Regions from separate parts of the Citrobacter freundii ATCC 8090 genome, predicted to be linked through region 4. Evidence: predicted binding sites of a transcription regulator. Region 4 holds the regulator's gene; each other region holds the start of a gene.
The links. The regulator CRP, encoded in region 4, controls carbon source genes, mostly activating them, when cyclic AMP is high. The targets are predictions, from matches to a motif close to ATGTGANNNNNNTCACAT.

Region 1: a site for CRP is predicted at 2,418-2,435, ahead of G4551_RS16530 (YfcZ/YiiS family protein). Genes of this name have one in related genera too.
Region 2: a site for CRP is predicted at 3,073-3,090, ahead of glpT (glycerol-3-phosphate transporter). Genes of this name have one in related genera too.
Region 3: a site for CRP is predicted at 2,764-2,781, ahead of serC (3-phosphoserine/phosphohydroxythreonine transaminase). Genes of this name have one in related genera too.

The regions. Positions count from the first base shown of each region.
Region 1 covers NZ_CP049015.1:3,407,666-3,412,945, reverse strand. The annotation lists gene mlaA (phospholipid-binding lipoprotein MlaA) at 22-777, shown strand; gene fadL (long-chain fatty acid transporter FadL) at 837-2,168, opposite strand; gene G4551_RS16530 (YfcZ/YiiS family protein) at 2,540-2,824, shown strand; gene fadI (acetyl-CoA C-acyltransferase FadI) at 3,002-4,312, shown strand; gene fadJ (fatty acid oxidation complex subunit alpha FadJ) at 4,312-5,280, shown strand, end outside.
Region 2 covers NZ_CP049015.1:3,313,319-3,318,598, forward strand. The annotation lists gene nrdB (class Ia ribonucleoside-diphosphate reductase subunit beta) at 1-106, shown strand, start outside; gene yfaE (ferredoxin-like diferric-tyrosyl radical cofactor maintenance protein YfaE) at 106-360, shown strand; partial or broken gene G4551_RS23885 (hypothetical protein) at 382-471, shown strand; gene glpQ (glycerophosphodiester phosphodiesterase) at 534-1,601, opposite strand; gene glpT (glycerol-3-phosphate transporter) at 1,605-2,963, opposite strand; gene glpA (anaerobic glycerol-3-phosphate dehydrogenase subunit A) at 3,234-4,862, shown strand; gene glpB (glycerol-3-phosphate dehydrogenase subunit GlpB) at 4,852-5,280, shown strand, end outside.
Region 3 covers NZ_CP049015.1:1,760,533-1,765,812, reverse strand. The annotation lists gene loiP (metalloprotease LoiP) at 1-34, opposite strand, end outside; gene aroA (3-phosphoshikimate 1-carboxyvinyltransferase) at 173-1,456, opposite strand; gene serC (3-phosphoserine/phosphohydroxythreonine transaminase) at 1,526-2,614, opposite strand; gene G4551_RS08400 (DUF421 domain-containing protein) at 2,827-3,519, opposite strand; gene ycaO (30S ribosomal protein S12 methylthiotransferase accessory factor YcaO) at 3,656-5,280, shown strand, end outside.
Region 4 covers NZ_CP049015.1:371,212-376,491, reverse strand. The annotation lists partial or broken gene G4551_RS01765 (hydrolase) at 1-233, shown strand, start outside; gene G4551_RS01760 (YheU family protein) at 230-448, shown strand; gene G4551_RS01755 (phosphoribulokinase) at 502-1,371, shown strand; gene G4551_RS01750 (OsmC family protein) at 1,470-1,874, opposite strand; gene crp (cAMP-activated global transcriptional regulator CRP) at 2,181-2,813, shown strand; gene G4551_RS01740 (YccS/YhfK family putative transporter) at 2,865-4,952, shown strand; partial or broken gene G4551_RS24015 (hypothetical protein) at 4,945-5,043, opposite strand; gene argD (bifunctional acetylornithine/succinyldiaminopimelate transaminase) at 5,048-5,280, opposite strand, start outside.

The sequences.
Region 1 (5,280 bases), 1.9 Mb from region 4:
ATAAAACACAGGGAGATACTTATGAAGCTTCGCCTGTCGGCGCTTGCGCTGGGAACCACACTTTTGGTGGGGTGTGCGAGCTCCGGTACTGAACAGCAGGGGCGTTCGGACCCATTTGAAGGGTTCAACCGTACCATGTACAACTTCAACTTTAACGTGTTGGATCCCTATGTTGTTCGACCGGTAGCAGTGGCCTGGCGTGATTATGTTCCGCAGCCGGCGCGTAATGGTTTAAGCAACTTTACGGGGAACCTTGAAGAACCGGCCGTCATGGTCAACTATTTCCTGCAAGGCGATCCTTATCAGGGGATGGTGCACTTTACCCGTTTCTTCCTGAATACCCTGTTAGGTATGGGCGGCTTTATCGATGTGGCAGGTATGGCTAATCCGAAGTTGCAGCGCGTTGAACCACACCGCTTTGGCAGTACGTTAGGCCACTATGACGTGGGTTACGGGCCGTATATGCAGCTTCCGTTCTACGGTAGTTTCACACTGCGTGATGACGGCGGCGATATGGTCGATACCCTGTATCCGGTACTGTCCTGGCTGACCTGGCCGTTGTCGATAGGCAAATGGACGGTTGAAGGGATTGAAACTCGCGCGCAATTGCTCGATTCTGACGGTCTGCTGCGTCAGTCTTCCGATCCTTACATTATGGTGCGTGAAGCTTACTTCCAGCGTCATGACTTTATTGCGAATGGTGGGAAACTCAAACCAGAAGAAAACCCGAACGCGAAAGACATTCAGGACGATTTAAAAGAGATCGATTCTGAGTAAGGAATTGGGCAAATAAAAAGGTGAGCTAAAAAGCTCACCTTTTTTACGTCTGAAGAAAATCAGAATGCGTAGTTCAAGTTCATACCGTACAACCAGGCTTTCCCTTCAGATTCAAAGGAGTATGGGCCTTCTTCGAACTTTACTTTCTGACCGTGCATATAAGAGATGCCAACATCCAACGATGCATCCTTATTAAAGGCGTAGGTTGTGCCCGCGCTCAGCCAGAAGCGGTCCTGATCCGGAATAGAGATGGAACGACGGTTTGCCGGAACCGGGCTATCATCAAAGGCGATACCGGTACGGAACGTCCAGGTATCATCATAGTAATAAGTAGTACCGAGCGCGATGCGATAGGAGTCTTTGAAGCCTTCTTCTTTATAGAACAAGGTTTGGCCGTTGTTGCCTTTTGCTTTCAGCTCCTGGAACTGACTCCAGCTGGTATAAGCCATGCTGTAGTGAACCGCCCACTGTGGTGCAACGCGGTTATAACCTGAAAACTCCCACATTTCCGGCAGGTTCAGATCAAGTGAACCATCGATCGTACTGCCGTTGGTTCCTGCTGGCAGGCTGGCGAACACTGGACGCAACTGCGCAGGAATACGATCCATTGATGGCAGATTGCTGCGGTAATCACCGTTGAAGTCAATTTTTACTTCAGAACGGTAGGTGAAACCGTAGCGGTTATCTTTGTCTACTTCATAAAGAAGACCAGCATTCCAACCGAAGCCCCATTCGTCACCTTTCAAGCGCGCAATCTGTGTATCTGCCGGATATTGCGCAGCCAGTGATGGAGGAATTCTACCCCCGGAGCCTGCAACGATCTGCTGTGGTAAATCGCCTGCATAGCGTTCAAGCTTCGCTTTGGCATAGATGGCGTTTAAACCGAGACCGAAGCTAAAATGATTGTTCAGGCGATAAGCACCGCTCAGGTTTAGATTGAGCGTTTCCAAATCGGTTTTTCCGCCCATCGAGCCTGCTGTGTAATTATTGTTAAACTCCGTAGCCAGGCCGTAGTTAGAGGTGACTGAGGCCCCCCAACCAAACTGATCGTTAATCGGAGCAACAAAATGCACGTTCGGTATCCAGGCTGTTGGGGCGATATTATCCTGGCTGGCGTCATTGCCAATACGCGAGCGACCGGAAATATCTACATCCGGGTCAACGAAAATTGCACCCGCAGAAAAAGTAGGGCGATCGAACATCATAATCAGTGCCGGGTTACGACTGGCGTTTCCTGCATCATCCGCAATTGCGCCTTCACCCGAATATGCCCGGCCAAGGCCAGAGGAAGAAAATTCGTTTAACTGAAAGCCTGCAGACCAGGCCTGTGTGGAGATAATTGCCACTGCGACTGCGAGAGCAGACTTTGTAAACAGGGTTTTCTGGCTCATGACCATAACCTCATAGATTTATTTTTATACAAACAATGTTACATACCGTAACAGGAGCGCGAAGTGTAGGGTCTGAGGTACGACTTAGAAATCAGACCAGTGGCGTGAGTATAGGTCGGACCAGCTGGAATGTTGCAAGTATGTTTATAAATATTTTCAAATTTGATCAGAGAAACGCGATCCAGCTGGCAAAATTGCGGAGGTGCGCACTCACCTGTTTGGGCGATTTTTGTTTTAGATCATTTTTAAGTGTGATTTCGGTCACTTATCGCATTTCGTACAATTAACGACTGGAGAGGCGAATAATGGGAGCGTAAAATATCCCCATCGTTTATCTGGCACCTCAGGTGCGAATACAGAGGAAATCTACAATGAGTAAATGCAGTGCTGATGAAACCCCGGTTTGCTGCTGTATGGATGTTGGCACCATCATGGACAACTCCGATTGCACCGCGTCCTACAGCCGTGTGTTCGCGAATCGCGCAGAGGCAGAAGAAACACTGGCCGCTCTTACTGAAAAGGCACGTGGCGTGGAATCTGAGCCTTGCCAAATCACTTCGACCTTTACTGAAGAGTCAGAAGGTGTGCGTCTGGATATCGACTTTGTTTTTGCCTGTGAAGCTGAAACGCTGATTTTCCAGCTGGGCCTGCGTTAATCCCCCTCTGCAAAAGCCCTTGCTATCTGATAGCAAGGGCTTTTTCGTAACTGTCAGTGATTATTCACTGTGTCTTAGCTCCCACTTTCTTTTCTCCCCGCTTGGCTAAATGTAAAAAATTGGTTAAGACTATGATCAGGTCAGACCACTTATTTTATTTTTTTACAGGGGAGTGTTATGAGTCAGGCTTTACCGCTGGTTACCCGCCAGGGCGACCGTATTGCCATTGTAAGTGGATTGCGTACGCCATTTGCTCGTCAGGCTACCGCGTTTCATGGCATTCCCGCCGTTGATTTAGGAAAGATGGTCGTCGGTGAGCTGCTGGCGCGCAGCGAAATTCCTGCCGATGTGATCGAGCAACTGGTTTTTGGCCAGGTGGTGCAAATGCCTGAAGCACCAAATATTGCTCGTGAAATTGTGCTGGGAACCGGTATGAATGTACATACCGATGCATACAGCGTGAGCAGGGCCTGCGCGACCAGTTTCCAGGCGGTGGCGAATGTCGCGGAAAGCCTGATGGCGGGGTCTATTCGTGCTGGAATTGCGGGTGGTGCGGACTCCTCGTCAGTCTTGCCTATTGGCGTTAGTAAAAAGCTGGCGCGGGTGCTGGTGGATGTCAATAAGGCCCGGACAACCGGTCAACGCCTTAAACTCTTTTCCCGATTGCGCTTACGTGACCTGATGCCTGTGCCGCCGGCCGTCGCAGAGTATTCCACCGGTTTGCGTATGGGGGATACGGCTGAGCAAATGGCCAAAACCTATGGTATTACCCGAGAGCAGCAGGATGCTCTGGCGCACCGCTCTCATCAGCGTGCCGCTCAGGCATGGGCTGAAGGAAAGCTGGCTGATGAGGTAATGACTACCTACGCGCCACCGTTTAAAGATCCTTTTTCAGAAGATAACAACATTCGCGGTAACTCTACGCTGGCCGATTACGCCAAACTACGTCCGGCGTTTGACCGTAAGCACGGCACCGTCACCGCGGCAAACAGTACCCCGCTAACGGACGGCGCAGCCGCCGTGATCATGATGACGGAGTCGCGTGCGAAAGAGTTGGGGCTGGTGCCGCTGGGGTACTTGCGTAGTTTTGCTTTTACCGCCATCGATGTCTGGCAGGACATGCTGCTGGGACCGGCGTGGTCAACACCGCTTGCCCTGGAGAGAGCCGGTCTGACGATGGCAGATTTAACCCTGATCGATATGCATGAAGCCTTTGCCGCGCAAACGCTGGCGAATCTTCAGCTGTTGGGTAGCGAACGTTTTGCCCGCGACGTGCTGGGCAGGGGGCATGCCACTGGCGAGGTTGATGACAGTAAATTTAACGTGCTGGGTGGATCGATTGCCTATGGACACCCCTTTGCTGCCACCGGTGCGCGCATGATCACTCAAACCCTCCATGAGCTGCGTCGTCGTGGCGGCGGTTTTGGTTTAGTGACAGCCTGTGCAGCTGGTGGTCTGGGTGCGGCAATGGTTCTGGAGGCGGAATAATGGAAATGACATCGGCTTTTACACTAAACTTACGTCTGGATAACGTTGCTGTTGTCACCATTGATGTGCCCGGAGAGAAAATGAACACCCTGAAAGCAGAGTTTGCTTCTCAGGTGCGGGCCATTCTGAAACAAATCCGCGACAACAAAGCATTGCGTGGTGTGGTGTTTATTTCGGCTAAACCCGATAACTTCATTGCCGGGGCGGATATCAACATGATTGGTAGCTGTCGCAGCGCGCAGGAAGCCGAAACGCTGGCCCGTCAGGGGCAGCAGATGATGGCGGAAATTAATGCTTTACCGATCCCGGTTATCGCCGCGATTCATGGTGCATGCCTCGGCGGTGGCCTGGAGATGGCGCTGGCGTGCCACAACCGTATTTGTACCGATGATGCTAAAACCGTACTGGGTTTACCGGAAGTACAACTTGGCTTGTTGCCCGGCTCCGGTGGTACGCAGCGGCTGCCGCGCCTGATTGGCGTCAGTACCGCACTGGATATGATCCTCACCGGAAAACAATTACGCGCAAAACAGGCGCTGAAAGTTGGTTTAGTGGATGAAGTTGTACCGCATTCCATTTTGCTGGAAGCGGCCGTTGAACTGGCTAAAAAGGACAGTTCTGCGCAACGAACACTGCCCGTAAGAGAGCGAGTGTTGGCGGGGCCGCTGGGGCGGGCGCTGTTGTTCCGCATGGCCAGTAAAAAGACGGCGCAAAAAACGCAAGGTAACTACCCTGCAACAGAACGTATCCTTGAGGTCATCGAAACCGGGCTAGCGCAAGGCAGCAGTAGTGGTTACGACGCGGAGGCCCGCGCGTTTGGTGAGCTGGCGATGACATCCCAGTCTCAGGCGCTACGGCACATCTTTTTTGCCAACACCGACGTGAAAAAGGATCCGGGAAGTGATGCGAAACCTGGCCCGCTAAACAGTGTAGGTGTTTTGGGCGGCGGTCTGATGGGCGGCGGTATT
Region 2 (5,280 bases), 2.0 Mb from region 4:
TGATAACGTCCAGGTCGCACCGCAGGAAGTGGAAGTCAGCTCTTATCTGGTCGGCCAGATCGATTCGGAAGTTGATACCGACGACCTGAGTAACTTCCAGCTCTGATGGGCCGAGTGACTTTGCGCATCTCTGGCACACAACTGCTGTGCCAGGATGAACATCCTTCCCTACTTGCCGCACTCGAGTCGCACGATGTTGAAGTCGAATATCAGTGTCGTGAAGGCTACTGCGGCTCCTGTCGTACCCGCCTGGTGGCGGGACAGGTTGACTGGATTGCCGAACCTCTGGCCTTCATTCAACCGGGTGAAATATTGCCCTGCTGTTGCCGGGCAAAAGGCGATATTGAAATAGAGCTGTAACGCAAGGCGGGATAAAAATTGTTACTGGCAAAAGAGCCGCCGATGAACGGCAGCCCTTTATTTCTCCTGCAGGCATGTAGGAAAACGTTAACAGCAGACGGCCTTATCTAGCAGTTAATCACGTTTCGTCCAATAAGGCCTGTGACCGGAGGTGCATCACAGGCCTTATGCCATTACTCTTTATTCAGGAATTTCACTGCTTTGTCGGGGAAGTCGGTGAACAGCCCGTCAACACCCGCTTTGTTATAAAGAATGTCATACAGCTGGTTTACGTCAGTGGTGTAATCCGGCAGTTGATCGGCGCGAACGGTATAAGGATGCACCACCATCTTATTCTGATGTGCGTCCTGCACCATGCCAGTTAACGAGATATTGCCCTTCTTCGACTTCTCATCAATCAGCATGTGGTAGTCCGGCCCAATGCCGTCCGCATACTGCGCAACCTGCTTCATGGCACCCGGTTTAAACATCCAGTCGTAGTTGTAATTAACCCAACTGCCGTCTGGCTTTTTCTCCTGAGTTTCATTCCAGTCTGTATATGCAATCAACTGTACCAGATTGAGATCCATCCCCATCTTCGGTTCCAGTTCATTCTTAATGCGCTTTAACTCTGCGACATCAAAACACTGCAGATAGACCTTGTCGTTCTTGTCGGTGTACCCGTACTTTTTCAGTACTTCCAGCGTCTTAGCCGCAATGTCCTTCCCTTCCTGATGATGGAACCACGGCGCTTTCATTTCCGGGTAAATGCCGATGTTTTTACCGGTTGAATGATTTAATCCCTGAACGAACTCAATTTCTTCTTCGAAAGTGTGCACACGGAAATCAGATTTACCCATCGGGAAACGCCCCGGGTAGGTCTGGACCTTTTTGCCATTTTCGATATCAAAGCCTTCAGTAAACTTCAGCGACTTGATCTCATCCAGCGTAAAGTCGATAGCGTAGTAACGCCCATCTTTACGCGCGCGATCCGGGAAACGTTCGGCAACATCGGTGACGCGGTCAAGATAGTGGTCATGCAGGACTACCAGATGGTCGTCCTTAGTCATCACCAAATCCTGTTCCAGGTAATCCGCTCCCTGAGCATAGGCCATCGCTTTCGCAGGTAACGTATGCTCCGGTAGATAACCGCTGGCGCCACGGTGCGCAATCACGACTTTATCTGCGGCAACCGCCGCGCTGCTCACAACCATACCTGCCAGCATCAGCGCCACGCTGAGACTTTTCAATGTGGTTTTCATCTATTAGCCCCCGTTACGCTTGAGCTGGATCTCTTCGTGATGGCGTTTTTCGCCAATCATGACGACTACCAGCAGAATAACCGCCAGCACACTACCGCCAATCATCACCATAAAGCCGCCGTCCCAACCGAAGAAGTCAACGGTGTAGCCGACAATGGCGCTCGCAGCCACAGAACCGCCGAGATAACCGAACAGACCAGTAAAGCCAGCCGCCGTACCTGCCGCTTTTTTCGGTGCCAGTTCCAGCGCATGCAGACCAATCAACATGACCGGGCCGTAGATCAGGAAGCCGATGATAATCATACAAGCCATATCTACGTTCGGGTTGCCTGCCGGGTTCATCCAGTAAACGATGGTCGCAATCGTCACCAGCGTCATAAAGAATACGCCGGTCGCGCCACGGTTTCCACGGAAGACTTTATCCGACATCCAGCCACACAGCAGCGTGCCCGGAATACCCGCATATTCATACAGGAAGTAGGCCCAGGATGATTTATCCAGTGCAAAATGCTTCACTTCTTTCAGGTAAGTCGGCGACCAGTCCAGGATGCCGTAGCGCAGCAGATAAACAAACACGTTGGCGATAGCGATGTACCACAACAGTTTGTTCGGCAGTACGTACTGCATGAAGATCTGCTTCGCAGTCAGCTCTTCTTCCGCTTTCTCGTTGTAATCGTCCGGATAATCGTTCTTGTACTCTTCGATTGGCGGCAGACCACAGGACTGCGGAGTGTCACGCATCAGAGCAAAAGCAAACAGCGCGACGACGATCGCACCGAAAGCAGGCATGTACAGCGCCGCTTTCCAGTCATTGAACCAGGCCATACCCAGCAGGAATAACAGAGGAGGCAGACCGCCACCCACGTTATGCGCACAGTTCCAAACGGAAACGATGCCGCCACGCTCTTTCTGCGACCACCAGTGCACCATGGTACGACCACACGGCGGCCAGCCCATCCCCTGGAACCATCCGCAGAGGAACAGCAGCACAAACATTACCGCGATGCTCGATGTCGCCCACGGCACAAAGCCCATAAACAACATCACTGCCGCAGCCAGTATCAGACCCGCTGGCAGGAAAACGCGCGGATTCGAGCGATCCGAAACGGACCCCATGATGAATTTCGAAAATCCGTAAGCAATGGAGATACCGGACAACGCAAAACCCAGATCGCCACGCGAGAACCCCTGCTCAACCAGATACGGCATCGCAAGGGCAAAGTTCTTACGTACCAGATAGTACGCGGCATAACCAAAGAAAATCCCCAGAAAAATCTGCCAACGTAATCGACGATATGTCGGGTCGATCTCCGCTGCAGGCAAACGCGCCGTGTGTAACGCTGGTTTAAAAATGCTCAACATAGTGTAGCCTCCGTGGCCGTCTTTCATTCGAAGTAAACACTGCAGTTCGTCATTACTACCCTACCGCTCCCAGTGTGGCCGCGATGTTAAGGAAAGATACATAACAAAAATGTGAAACGCAGCACATATTGTTACAGATTTATGACAAATGTTCATAAAGGCGCACGAAATCACGTTTCATTTTCGAATAATGAGCGATTATGCGCGAAATCAAACAATCCATGTTTTTTATGTGGCTAAATGATAAAAAACGAACTGTGAGGAAAAACAATGAAAACTCGCGACTCGCAAACAAGTGACGTGATTATCATTGGTGGAGGAGCAACAGGTGCAGGGATCGCACGCGATTGTGCGCTGCGCGGGTTGCGCGTCATCTTAGTGGAACGCCACGATATCGCCACAGGTGCGACCGGGCGCAACCACGGCCTGCTGCACAGCGGTGCACGCTACGCCGTCACCGATGCTGAATCTGCCCGTGAGTGCATCAGCGAAAACCAAATTCTGAAACGTATCGCCCGCCATTGCGTTGAGCCAACGGACGGTCTGTTTATTACCCTGCCGGAGGATGAGCTCTCCTTTCAGGCGACCTTTATTCGCGCCTGTGAAGAAGCAGGGATTCGCGCAGAAGCGATTGACCCTCAGCAGGCACGTATTATCGAACCTTCCGTGAATCCACAGCTGATTGGTGCGGTAAAAGTGCCTGACGGCACGGTTGATCCTTTCCGCTTAACCGCCGCCAACATGCTGGATGCGCGTGAGCATGGCGCGGTTATCTTAACGGCGCATGAAGTCACGGGACTTCTCCGTGAAGGGGCAACGGTTTGCGGCGTTAACGTGCGCAATCATCTGACGGGCGAAATGCAGTCCCTGCATGCACCGGTTGTGGTCAACGCTGCCGGGATCTGGGGTCAACGCATTGCGGAATATGCCGATCTGAGCATCCGTATGTTCCCGGCCAAAGGTTCGTTGCTGATTATGGATCATCGGATTAACCAGCATGTCATCAACCGCTGCCGTAAACCGTCTGACGCCGATATTCTGGTGCCAGGCGATACCATCTCATTGATCGGTACCACCTCGCAGCACATTGATTACGATGATATCGACAGCAACCGCGTCACCGCAGAAGAAGTTGACATTCTGCTGCGTGAGGGCGAGAAACTGGCGCCGATTATGGCGAAAACGCGCATTTTACGCGCCTACTCCGGCGTGCGTCCGCTGGTAGCCAGCGACGACGATCCCACCGGGCGTAACGTCAGCCGTGGGATTGTGCTGTTCGATCACGCCCAGCGTGACGGACTGGAAGGGTTTATCACCATTACCGGCGGCAAACTGATGACCTACCGCCTGATGGCGGAGTGGGCTACCGATGCCGTTTGCCGCAAGCTGGGCAATACCCAGCCTTGCACAACCGCAGACACCGCGTTGCCTGGCTCACAGGAATCTACCGAGCATACGCTTAAACGCGTTATTTCGTTACCTGCGCCGCTACGCGGTTCGGCGGTCTACCGTCACGGCGATCGTACCCCAGCGTGGCTGAGCGAAGGCCGTCAACATCGCAGCCTGGTCTGTGAATGCGAAGCGGTCACCGCAGGCGAAGTGCAATACGCCGTCGAGAATTTAACCGTCAACAGTCTGCTCGATTTACGTCGCCGTACCCGCGTCGGAATGGGAACCTGCCAGGGCGAATTGTGTGCCTGTCGCGCCGCAGGTTTGCTGCAACGTTTTAATGTCACTACCGCAGCACAATCCATTACTCAGCTTTCCGACTTCCTCAACGAACGCTGGAAAGGTGTGCAGCCTATCGCCTGGGGAGATGCACTGCGCGAAAGCGAATTCACTCGCTGGGTTTATCAAGGGTTGTGTGGTCTGGAGAAGGAGCACCAGGATGAAATTTGATACCGTCATTATCGGCGGCGGCCTCGCTGGACTGCTATGTGGCCTGCAACTGCAAAAAAGCGGACTGCGCTGCACGATTGTTACCCGCGGCCAAAGCGCCCTGCATTTTTCCTCCGGCTCACTGGATTTGCTCAGCAGCTTACCCGATGGTCAACCGGTGACGGATATAGAAGCGGGTTTGAATGCACTGCACACTCAGGCACCCGCACATCCGTATAGCACCATCGGAACGCAGAACGTTCTGGAACTGGCCCAGCAGGCGCAAAATTTACTGGAAGAATGCGGAACGCATTTGCAAGGCAACGTGCATCAGGCACATCAACGTGTTACCCCGCTGGGCACCCTGCGCTCAACCTGGTTAAGTTCCCCGGAAGTGCCGGTCTGGCCGCTGTCCGCGCAGCGTATATGCGTTGTAGGG
Region 3 (5,280 bases), 1.4 Mb from region 4:
CCGCCAACGCCAAAAAGAGTGATTTATTTTTCATGCTAATCTTCCGATGATATTTATAATAAAAACAAATAAATAAGTTAAATCATCCACAAGTTAGCATTAGTTGTAAGCGTAAAAACAGTGCGGTTACGGACACAGAAACGCCAGTCCGAGGACCGACGTTTCGTGAGGATCAGGCAGATGTACTAATACGCGCCAGCTGTTCGAAATAATCCGGGAAAGTTTTGGCGGTACATTTTGGATCAAGAATGGTCACAGGCGTATCAGACAGCGCCACCAGCGAGAAACACATCGCCATGCGGTGATCGTTATAGGTCGCGATGTCCGCAAATTGCAATGTTGCAGGCGGGGTGATGCGGATAAAGTCATGCCCCTCTTCCACTTCCGCGCCCACTTTGCGTAACTCCGTCGCCATCGCGAACAGACGATCGGTCTCTTTGACGCGCCAGTTGTAGATATTACGTAATGTTGTGGTGCCTTTCGCAAACAGCGCCGCCGTTGCAATGGTCATCGCCGCATCAGGAATATGGTTCATATCCATATCCACTGCGTTCAACTCGCCGCGAGTACAGGCAATAAAATCGTCGCCCCATGTAATGGTAGCACCCATTTTTTCCAGTACATCGGCAAAACGAATATCACCCTGCATGCTGTTACGGCCAATCCCGGTAACTTTTACCGTACCGCCTTTAATGGCACCCGCCGCGAGGAAATAGGAAGCGGAAGAAGCATCGCCTTCAACCAGGTATGCACCCGGTGACTGGTACTGCTGCTGCCCCTTCACGACAAAGCGCTGGTAGTTTTGATTTTCAATTTCAACACCAAACGTTTTCATCAGGTTCAGTGTGATATCAATGTAAGGTTTGGATACCAAGTCACCTTTAATTGCAATCGTCGTATCCTGCGGCGCAAGCGGCGCAGTCATCAGCAGCGCAGTGAGGAACTGGCTGGAAACGCTACCGTCTACCTCAACCTGGCCACCGGTAAAGCCACCGCGCAGACGTAAAGGTGGATAGTTTTCCTGCTCCAGATAGTCAATTTTGGCTCCGCCCTGGCGCAGCGCATCAACCAGATGGCCTATCGGGCGCTCTTTCATGCGCGGTTCGCCCGTCAGCACGATGTCATTGCTGCCCAGACATAGCGCTGCGGCCAGCGGGCGCATTGCGGTTCCGGCATTACCAAGGAACAGTTCCACTGAGCCTTGCGCATGTAATGCACCACCATTGCCAATAATCTCGCAGCGGGTACGATCAGCAGAAAGGGTATAGCTAATCCCTAACACATTCAGAGCATTAAGCATATGGCGAACATCATCGCTGTCCAGCAGGTTGGTCAGGACAGTGGTGCCATTGGCTAATGCGGCCAGCAGCAAAGCGCGGTTAGAAACACTTTTGGATCCAGGCAGATTGATTGTGCCATCCACCCGCGCAATGGGTTGTAACGTCAGGGATTCCATGAAACTCGACTCTCAAAAACAGACATAAAAACCCCACAGACGGGCTGTGGGGATGAAAAGTACAGCAGATTAGCCGCGACGGCGTTCAAAATCGACCATGAAATCGGTCAGTGCTTTTACACCTTCAAGCGGCATTGCATTGTAGATGGACGCACGCATACCGCCGACCACACGATGCCCTTTCAGCGCGTGCAGGCCCGCAGCAAAAGACTCTTCCAGGAACAGTTTATCCAGTGCGCTGTCAGCCAACTGGAACGGTACGTTCATGCGTGAACGGTTGGATTTCGCCACATCGTTACGGTAGAAATCGCTGTTATCAATTACGCCGTACAGCAGTTCCGATTTTTGCTGGTTAATCTTATCCATTGCATTAACACCACCCTGCTTTTTCAGCCATTTAAAGACCAGGCCAGACAGATACCAGGCAAAGGTTGGCGGTGTATTGAACATGGAGTCGTTGTCATTCAGCACGGTATAGTCGAGGATTGACGGGCATGATACATGAGCTTTACCCAGCAAATCTTCACGGACGATGACAATCGTCAGGCCGGCCGGGCCGATGTTTTTCTGTGCCCCGGCATAAATTACGCCGTAACGGCTAACGTCAAGCGGTGCGGAAAGAATGGTAGAGGACAGATCAGCCGTGACCACAACGTTGCTGGCAAAATTCGGTGTTTCATCGATCGCAATGCCATCGATAGTTTCGTTCGGACAATAGTGCAGGTACGCCGCGTTATCAGAAAGCTGCCATTCACTCATCGGCTTAACAGCACGCAGGCCGTCAACGCTGACTTTGGCATCAATAACGTTTGGCGTGCAGTATTTTTTCGCTTCTTTAATTGCACTGGCGGCCCAATAACCGGCATCGACGTAATCCGCGGTGGTTTTATCACCCAGAATATTTAACGGGATACCCGCGAACTGCCCACGACCACCGCCATGGCAGAACAACACTTTATAGTTGGAGGGGATGCTAAGAAGATCGCGAAAATCCTGCTCCGCTTCCTCGGCGACCTGGATGAATTCTTTGCCACGGTGGCTAATTTCCATCACCGACGTGCCAAGACCGTTCCAGTCGCGAAGATCCTGTTGAGCCAGTTTAAGTACTTCTGCCGGTAGCATTGCCGGACCTGAACTAAAATTAAAGACCTGAGCCATTTCCCCTCACCACGTTGTGTTGTTGTCCAATCCACATCCTGTCATTGACGATAATCCGGTGACAGACATTGGTATAAGTTATTCCTGTGGATATCGGTTTTATCATTCAGTGACACGCGCCGCAATGGGTAAAACTGACCAGGGTAAAAATGTGTCATTGGTCACACAACAGAATCTATCGGATTGACGGGTAAAAACCGAGATTTTTGCTGTCAGGTAACCCGTTTTGCCTGACTGGCCTTCGACCATTCTGGATTTGCACAGCGTGGACATAATTGATGATCTCCGGCGTTCATTTGCACCACTTCGCTACAACGTATACAGGCATAGTCCCCTGCTTCAGGCATTACTTTAAATCGTTGCGTACAGTGCCTAGGTAAAATACTGAGCCCCGGCTTTACGTCTTCATCGGCAAAGAAGTAGACGCTGATTTGTCCATTCGTCTCCAGAATAGCCAGTTTTACCTGTCCCAATTGCTCCACGCCGTTCAAACGCAGTTCCATAAAGAATTCAAATTCCGTCATATTGGCACTATTGAGCTTTGACCATGCCAGCTCGCCATCTTCAATGATCACGACGGGTTTGCCCTCCAGCAGGTCCTCCATTTTTTCACTATGCGCCATTAGCCACATCACCAACCGATACAGCACAGCAAGAGTAATAAAAACCACCAGCACTGGCAGCATCGGGACATCGTCATAGAATGCCACGTCTCCCGCTGCAGAACCCAGCGTAAGGATGATCAGCACTTCAAAAAGCGACATCTGGCGTACGCCGCGACGTCCGGTGATTTTTAAAAACAGAAAAACCAATATAAAGGTGTAGAGGCTGCGTAACGCAACTTCCCCCAGAAAATCCATGGGCACCTTATCAAGCGCCATACGGTGCAAATCGAAAGCTTTCATTAATATGCTCTAAACGTGGTTGGTTGTAAGAAAGCATAGCCAATGCTTTTATTTACGCCTGAGCTCCGGCGGCGATAGCGCCGTTCATTGAAAACCCGTATCATTGCGCGCTTTCCGTACGACAAAAGTGATTTTCATGACGCAAACATTTATCCCCGGCAAAGATGCCGCTCTGGAAGACTCCATCGCTCGCTTCCAGCAAAAATTGCTCGACCTCGGTTTTCAAATTGAAGAAGCCTCGTGGTTGAATCCCGTCCCTAACGTCTGGTCTGTACATATTCGCGACAAAGAATGCGCGCTGTGCTTCACCAACGGTAAAGGCGCGACGAAAAAAGCGGCGTTGGCTTCCGCGCTGGGCGAATACTTTGAGCGTCTGTCGACTAACTATTTCTTTGCGGATTTCTGGTTGGGCGAAACTATCGCCAATGGCCCGTTCGTGCATTATCCGAACGAAAAATGGTTCCCGCTGACAGAAGAAGACGATGTACCAGAAGGTTTACTGGATGCACGTCTGCGAGCGTTTTACGATCCAGATAACGAACTGACTGGCAGCATGCTTATCGATCTGCAGTCTGGTAATGAAGAACGTGGCGTCTGCGGCCTGCCGTTTACCCGTCAGTCGGATAACCAGATTGTCTATATTCCGATGAATATTATCGGCAACCTGTATGTTTCTAACGGCATGTCCGCGGGTAACACGCCTAACGAAGCGCGCGTTCAGGGCCTGTCTGAAGTCTTTGAGCGTCATGTGAAGAACCGCATTATTGCGGAAAGCATCAGCCTGCCGGAAATCCCGGCCGAAGTCATGGCGCGCTATCCGGCAGTGGTGGAGTCCATCGCCACACTGGAAGCTGAAGGTTTCCCAATTTTCGCCTACGATGGCTCGCTGGGTGGCAAGTATCCGGTGATTTGCGTTGTCCTGTTCAACCCGACCAACGGTACCTGCTTCGCTTCCTTCGGCGCACACCCGGATTTCGGCGTGGCGCTGGAACGTACCGTCACTGAACTGCTGCAGGGTCGTGGTCTGAAAGATCTTGATGTCTTCACCCCACCGACCTTTGACGACGAAGAAGTGGCTGAACACACTAACCTTGAAACCCATTTCATTGATTCCAGCGGTTTGATCTCATGGGATCTGTTCAAGCAGGATGCCGACTATCCGTTCGTTGACTGGAATTTCTCTGGCACCACGGAAGAAGAGTTCGCCACCCTGATGGCCATCTTCAATGCTGAAGATAAAGAAGTGTATATCGCTGACTATGAACACCTGAGCGTTTACGCGTGCCGCATTATTGTTCCGGGAATGTCTGACATCTATCCGGCAGAAGATCTGTGGTTAGCTAACAACGCTATGGGCGCCCATCTGCGTGACACCATTCTCTCTCTGCCGGGCAGCGAATGGGATAAAGAAGACTATCTCAATCTGATCGAACAACTGGATGAAGAAGGCTTTGACGACTTCACCCGCGTACGCGAGCTACTCGGTCTGGCGACCGGTGCGGATAACGGTTGGTACACCCTGCGTATTGGCGAGCTTAAAGTGATGCTGGCGCTAGCCGGTGGCGATCTGGAGCAGGCGCTGGTGTGGACAGAATGGACGATGGAATTTAACGCCTCCGTCTTTAGCGCGGAACGTGCAAACTACTATCGCTGCCTGCAAACATTGTTGCTGCTGTCTCAGGAAGAAGACCGTCAGCCGCTGCAATATCTGAATGCGTTTGTCCGCATGTACGGTGCCGAGGCGGTTGAAGCGGCAAGTGC
Region 4 (5,280 bases):
CGTTGCTCAATCGGATCGCCAAACCAACGCTGATTATCCATGCTAAAGACGATCCGTTTATGGATCATCACGTGATCCCGAAACCGGAAAATCTGCCTTCGCAGGTGGAATATCAGCTGACTGAACATGGCGGCCACGTCGGATTTATTGGTGGCACAGTGCGCCGTCCTGAGATGTGGCTGGAATCAAGAATCCCGGACTGGCTGACAACGTATCTGGAGGCGTCATCATGATTATCCCATGGCAAGATATCTCTCCGGACGCGCTGGACAATCTGATTGAAAGCTTTGTCTTGCGTGAAGGCACCGATTACGGTGAACATGAACGCTCGCTCGAACAAAAAGTCGCCGACGTCAAACGCCAACTACAATCAGGTGAAGCCGTGCTGGTGTGGTCCGAACTGCATGAAACGGTCAACATTATGCCGAGGAAGCAGATTCACGAGTAATCCGTAGCCGCCGGCCGACTTTACTATAATTACAACCATTTCATGGAGTTGTTATGTCTGCCAAACATCCGGTGATTGCGGTAACAGGATCCAGCGGCGCGGGGACCACCACCACCAGCCTCGCGTTTCGTAAAATTTTCGCGCAGTTAAACCTGCGCGCCGCCGAGGTGGAAGGTGACAGTTTTCACCGCTATACCCGTCCGGAAATGGACATGGCGATTCGCAAAGCACGCGATGCTGGGCGGCATATCAGCTATTTCGGCCCCGAAGCTAACGACTTTGGTCTGCTGGAGCAAACCTTCATTGAATACGGCCAGACGGGCAAAGGTCAGTCGCGTAAATACCTGCACACCTACGATGAGGCCGTACCGTGGAATCAGGTTCCGGGGACATTTACGCCCTGGCAGCCGCTGCCTGAACCGACGGATGTCCTGTTCTATGAGGGACTTCACGGCGGCGTTGTCACCCCTCAGCAAAATGTGGCCCGGCATGTCGATCTGCTGGTTGGCGTGGTGCCGATCGTGAACCTGGAGTGGATCCAGAAGCTGACCCGCGATACCAGCGAGCGTGGACACTCGCGTGAAGCGGTGATGGACTCGGTGGTGCGCTCAATGGACGATTACATCAATTACATCACACCACAGTTTTCCCGTACGCATATCAACTTCCAACGCGTACCAACCGTCGATACCTCTAATCCCTTTGCCGCCAAGAGCATTCCGTCACTCGATGAAAGCTTTGTCGTGATTCATTTTCGTAATCTGGAAGGGATCGACTTCCCGTGGCTGCTGGCCATGCTGCAGGGCTCATTCATTTCTCATATCAATACGTTGGTCGTACCGGGCGGAAAAATGGGTCTGGCGATGGAATTGATTATGCTGCCGCTGGTGCAGCGACTGATGGAAGGCAAAAAGATAGAGTGATATGTGGAAAGCGCCCGATGGCGCTTCGCTTATCGGGCCTACGACTCAACATCACCCTATAGGCCGGATAAGGCAACGCCGCCATCCGGCATCAGCAATTACGCGGCAACCACTTCATAGGAGTGGGTAATATTCACCGCCTTTTCCAGCATCAGCGCCACGGAGCAATATTTTTCCGCCGAAAGATCGACCGCACGTGCGACGGACGCATCTTTCAGATCGTTACCCGTTACGATGAAATGCAGGTTGATATGGGTAAACAGGCGCGGCGCTTCATCACGACGCTCGGAGGTCAGCTTCACTTCGCAGTTGGTCACATCCTGACGACCCTTTTGCAGGATCGACACCACATCAATTGCGCTGCAACCACCCGCAGCCATTAAGACCATTTCCATCGGGCTCGGCGCTTTATCACCGGAGTTACCGTCCATCAAAATCTGGTGGCCAGAAGCGGACTCACCGAGGAAGGTCAGCCCTTCGACCCACTTAACACGTGCTTGCATATTTTATTACTCCGATGCATCAATTTTCCTGACAGATTACGCGCACACAACAAATCTCGCAACGGAAGGCGACCTGCGTCATGCTGAAGCGAGACACCAGGAGACACACGGCGAAAGCTATGCTAAAACAGTCGGGATGCTACAGTAATACATTGACGTACTGCATGTATGCAGAGGACATCACATTACAGGCCGTCGCACGTATTGACAGCCCCCTTCCCAGGTAGCGGGAAGCACATTTTTGCAAACCCAGAGACAGGATGTTTTTTGGCTCTGGAGACAGCTTATAACAGAGGATAACCGCGCATGGTGCTTGGCAAACCGCAAACAGACCCGACTCTCGAATGGTTCTTGTCTCATTGCCATATTCATAAGTACCCATCGAAGAGCACGCTGATTCACCAGGGTGAAAAAGCGGAAACGTTGTACTACATCGTTAAAGGCTCAGTGGCAGTGCTGATCAAAGATGAAGAAGGGAAAGAAATGATCCTTTCTTATCTGAATCAGGGCGATTTTATTGGTGAATTAGGCCTCTTCGAAGAAGGTCAGGAACGCAGCGCCTGGGTCCGTGCTAAAACTGCATGTGAAGTCGCTGAAATTTCCTACAAAAAATTTCGCCAATTAATCCAGGTCAATCCAGATATTCTGATGCGCCTGTCCTCTCAGATGGCTCGCCGTCTGCAGGTCACGTCTGAAAAAGTGGGCAACCTTGCCTTCCTCGACGTTACCGGTCGTATCGTGCAGACTCTGCTGAATCTGGCGAAACAGCCTGATGCGATGACCCACCCGGACGGCATGCAGATTAAAATCACCCGTCAGGAAATCGGCCAGATCGTTGGCTGCTCCCGTGAGACCGTCGGTCGTATTCTGAAGATGCTGGAAGATCAGAACCTGATCTCCGCACACGGTAAGACCATCGTCGTCTACGGCACACGTTAACCCCATCGAAGTGGCGCGTTACCCCGTAATGCGCCACTTTTGTTTGCTCCGATGTGGCGAAGACTGATATACCACCCAGAGATCAACTACGCACTACGACAAACGCTGGTGCTATGTTTACCTGTGGCCGTCGGCCTGATCATCGGTCAGCTTCATCTGGGACTCCTCTTTTCCCTCGTCCCTGCCTGCTGCAATATTGCCGGTCTTGATACCCCGCATAAGCGCTTTTTCAAACGCTTAGTGATTGGCGCGTCTTTGTTTGCCGGATGCAGTCTGATCATGCAATTACTGCTGGCACAGACTATACCGCTGCCACTGATCCTCACCGGCCTGACGCTGATTCTTGGTGTAACCGCAGAATTAGGCCCTCTGCATGCGCGACTACTACCAGCCTCGCTTATCGCGGCAATTTTCACACTCAGTCTGGCAGGTAACATGCCCGTCTGGGAGCCGCTGCTAATCTACGCGCTGGGCACATTGTGGTATGGCCTGTTCAACTGGTTCTGGTTCTGGATGTGGCGCGAGCAGCCGCTGCGTGAGTCGCTCAGCTTGTTGTACCGCGAATTAGCCGATTACTGTGAGGCCAAGTACAGCATGCTGACTCAGCATGCCGACCCAGAAAAAGCGCTGCCTCCCCTGTTGGTGCGCCAGCAAAAAGCGGTGGATTTAATTACCCAGTGCTATCAGCAAATGCATATGCTGTCGGCGCATCGCAACAACGATTATAAGCGCCTGCTACGTGCCTTTCAGGAGGCGCTCGATTTACAGGAACATATTTCCGTTAGCCTCCACCAGCCGGAAGAGGTGCAAAAGCTGGTCGAACGTAGCCACGCCGAACAAGTGATTCGCTGGAATGCGCGCACCGTTGCCGAACGCCTTCGCGTACTGGCCGATGATATTTTGTATCACCGCTTACCGACCCGTTTCTCAATGGAAAAGCAGATTGGCACGCTGGAGAAAATCGCCAACCAGCATCCGGACAATCCGGTAGGTCAATTTTGCTACTGGCACTTCAGCCGTATTGCCCGTGTGCTACGCACCCAGCGACCACTGTATGCCCGTGATTTAATGGCTGACAAGCAGCGTCGGCTGCCGCTGATCCCTGCCCTGAAAAGCTATTTGTCGTTGAAATCCCCTGCGCTGCGTAATGCCGGACGCATCAGCGTCATGTTGAGCATTGCCAGCCTGATGGGCAGCGCCTTACACCTGCCAAAACCTTACTGGATTTTGATGACAATCCTGTTCGTCACGCAAAATGGCTACGGGGCAACCCGGGTACGTATTTTACACCGTTCAGTAGGGACGCTCGTCGGCCTGGTGATCGCTGGCGTCACGCTGCACTTTCATATCCAGGAAGGTTACACGCTGGCAGGCATGCTGCTGATAACCCTGGTGAGTTATCTGACCATCCGCAAAAACTACGGCTGGGCTACCGTCGGCTTTACGGTCACCGCGGTATATACCCTGCAACTGCTGACGCTGAACGGGGAACAGTTTATCGTGCCGCGGTTTATCGATACGATCACTGGCTGCCTGATCGCTTTTGGCGGGATGCTCTGGCTGTGGCCGCAGTGGCAGAGCGGTTTGCTGCGTAAAAACGCCCACGATGCGTTAGAAGCCGATCAGGAGGCCATTCGCCTGATTCTTAGCAACGATCCCCAGGCCACACCGCTGGCGTATCAACGCATGCGGGTCAACCAGGCGCATAACACGCTGTTCAACTCACTTAACCAGGCGATGCAGGAACCTGGGTTCAACTCGCACTATCTGGCGGACATGAAACTGTGGGTTACGCATAGTCAGTTCATCGTCGAACACATCAACGCAATGACTACGCTGGCAAGGGAACATACGATGCTGACGCCGGATTTGGCGCAGCGTTATCTGGAGTCCTGTGAAATTGCGATCCAGCGCTGTCAGCAGCGGCTGGAATATGACGGACCCGGAAGCTCCGGCGATGTGAATATTCTTGAGGCGCCAGAGATGCTGTCCCATGGGCCTTTAAGCACCCTTGAGCAGCATCTGCAGCGGGTTTTGGGGCATCTGAACACCATGCATACCATTTCGTCGGTAGCATGGCGTCAGCGACCGCACCATGGGATCTGGCTGAGCCGCCGGTTGCGGGATATGAAAGGTTAAGAGAATTGCCGGATGGCGGCGTAAACGCCTTATCCGGCCTACAGAGTAAGGTGTGATTCGTAGGCCGGATAAGCGTAGCGCCATCCGGCAATCCGTCAACCCATCACTTTCGCCACGGCCTGCGCGAAGCGCTGCATCCCTTCATCGATATCAGTCTGCTCCACCACCAGCGACGGCGCGAAACGCATCACGTCCGGTCCGGCGTTCAGTACCATCACGCCTTCATTCGCCGCGGCGTACAAGAAATCACGCGCCCGGCCTTTAAACTGCGGCTTCAGTTCGGCGCCAATCAGCAGTCCCATACCGCGAATGTCGCTGAAAATGTCAA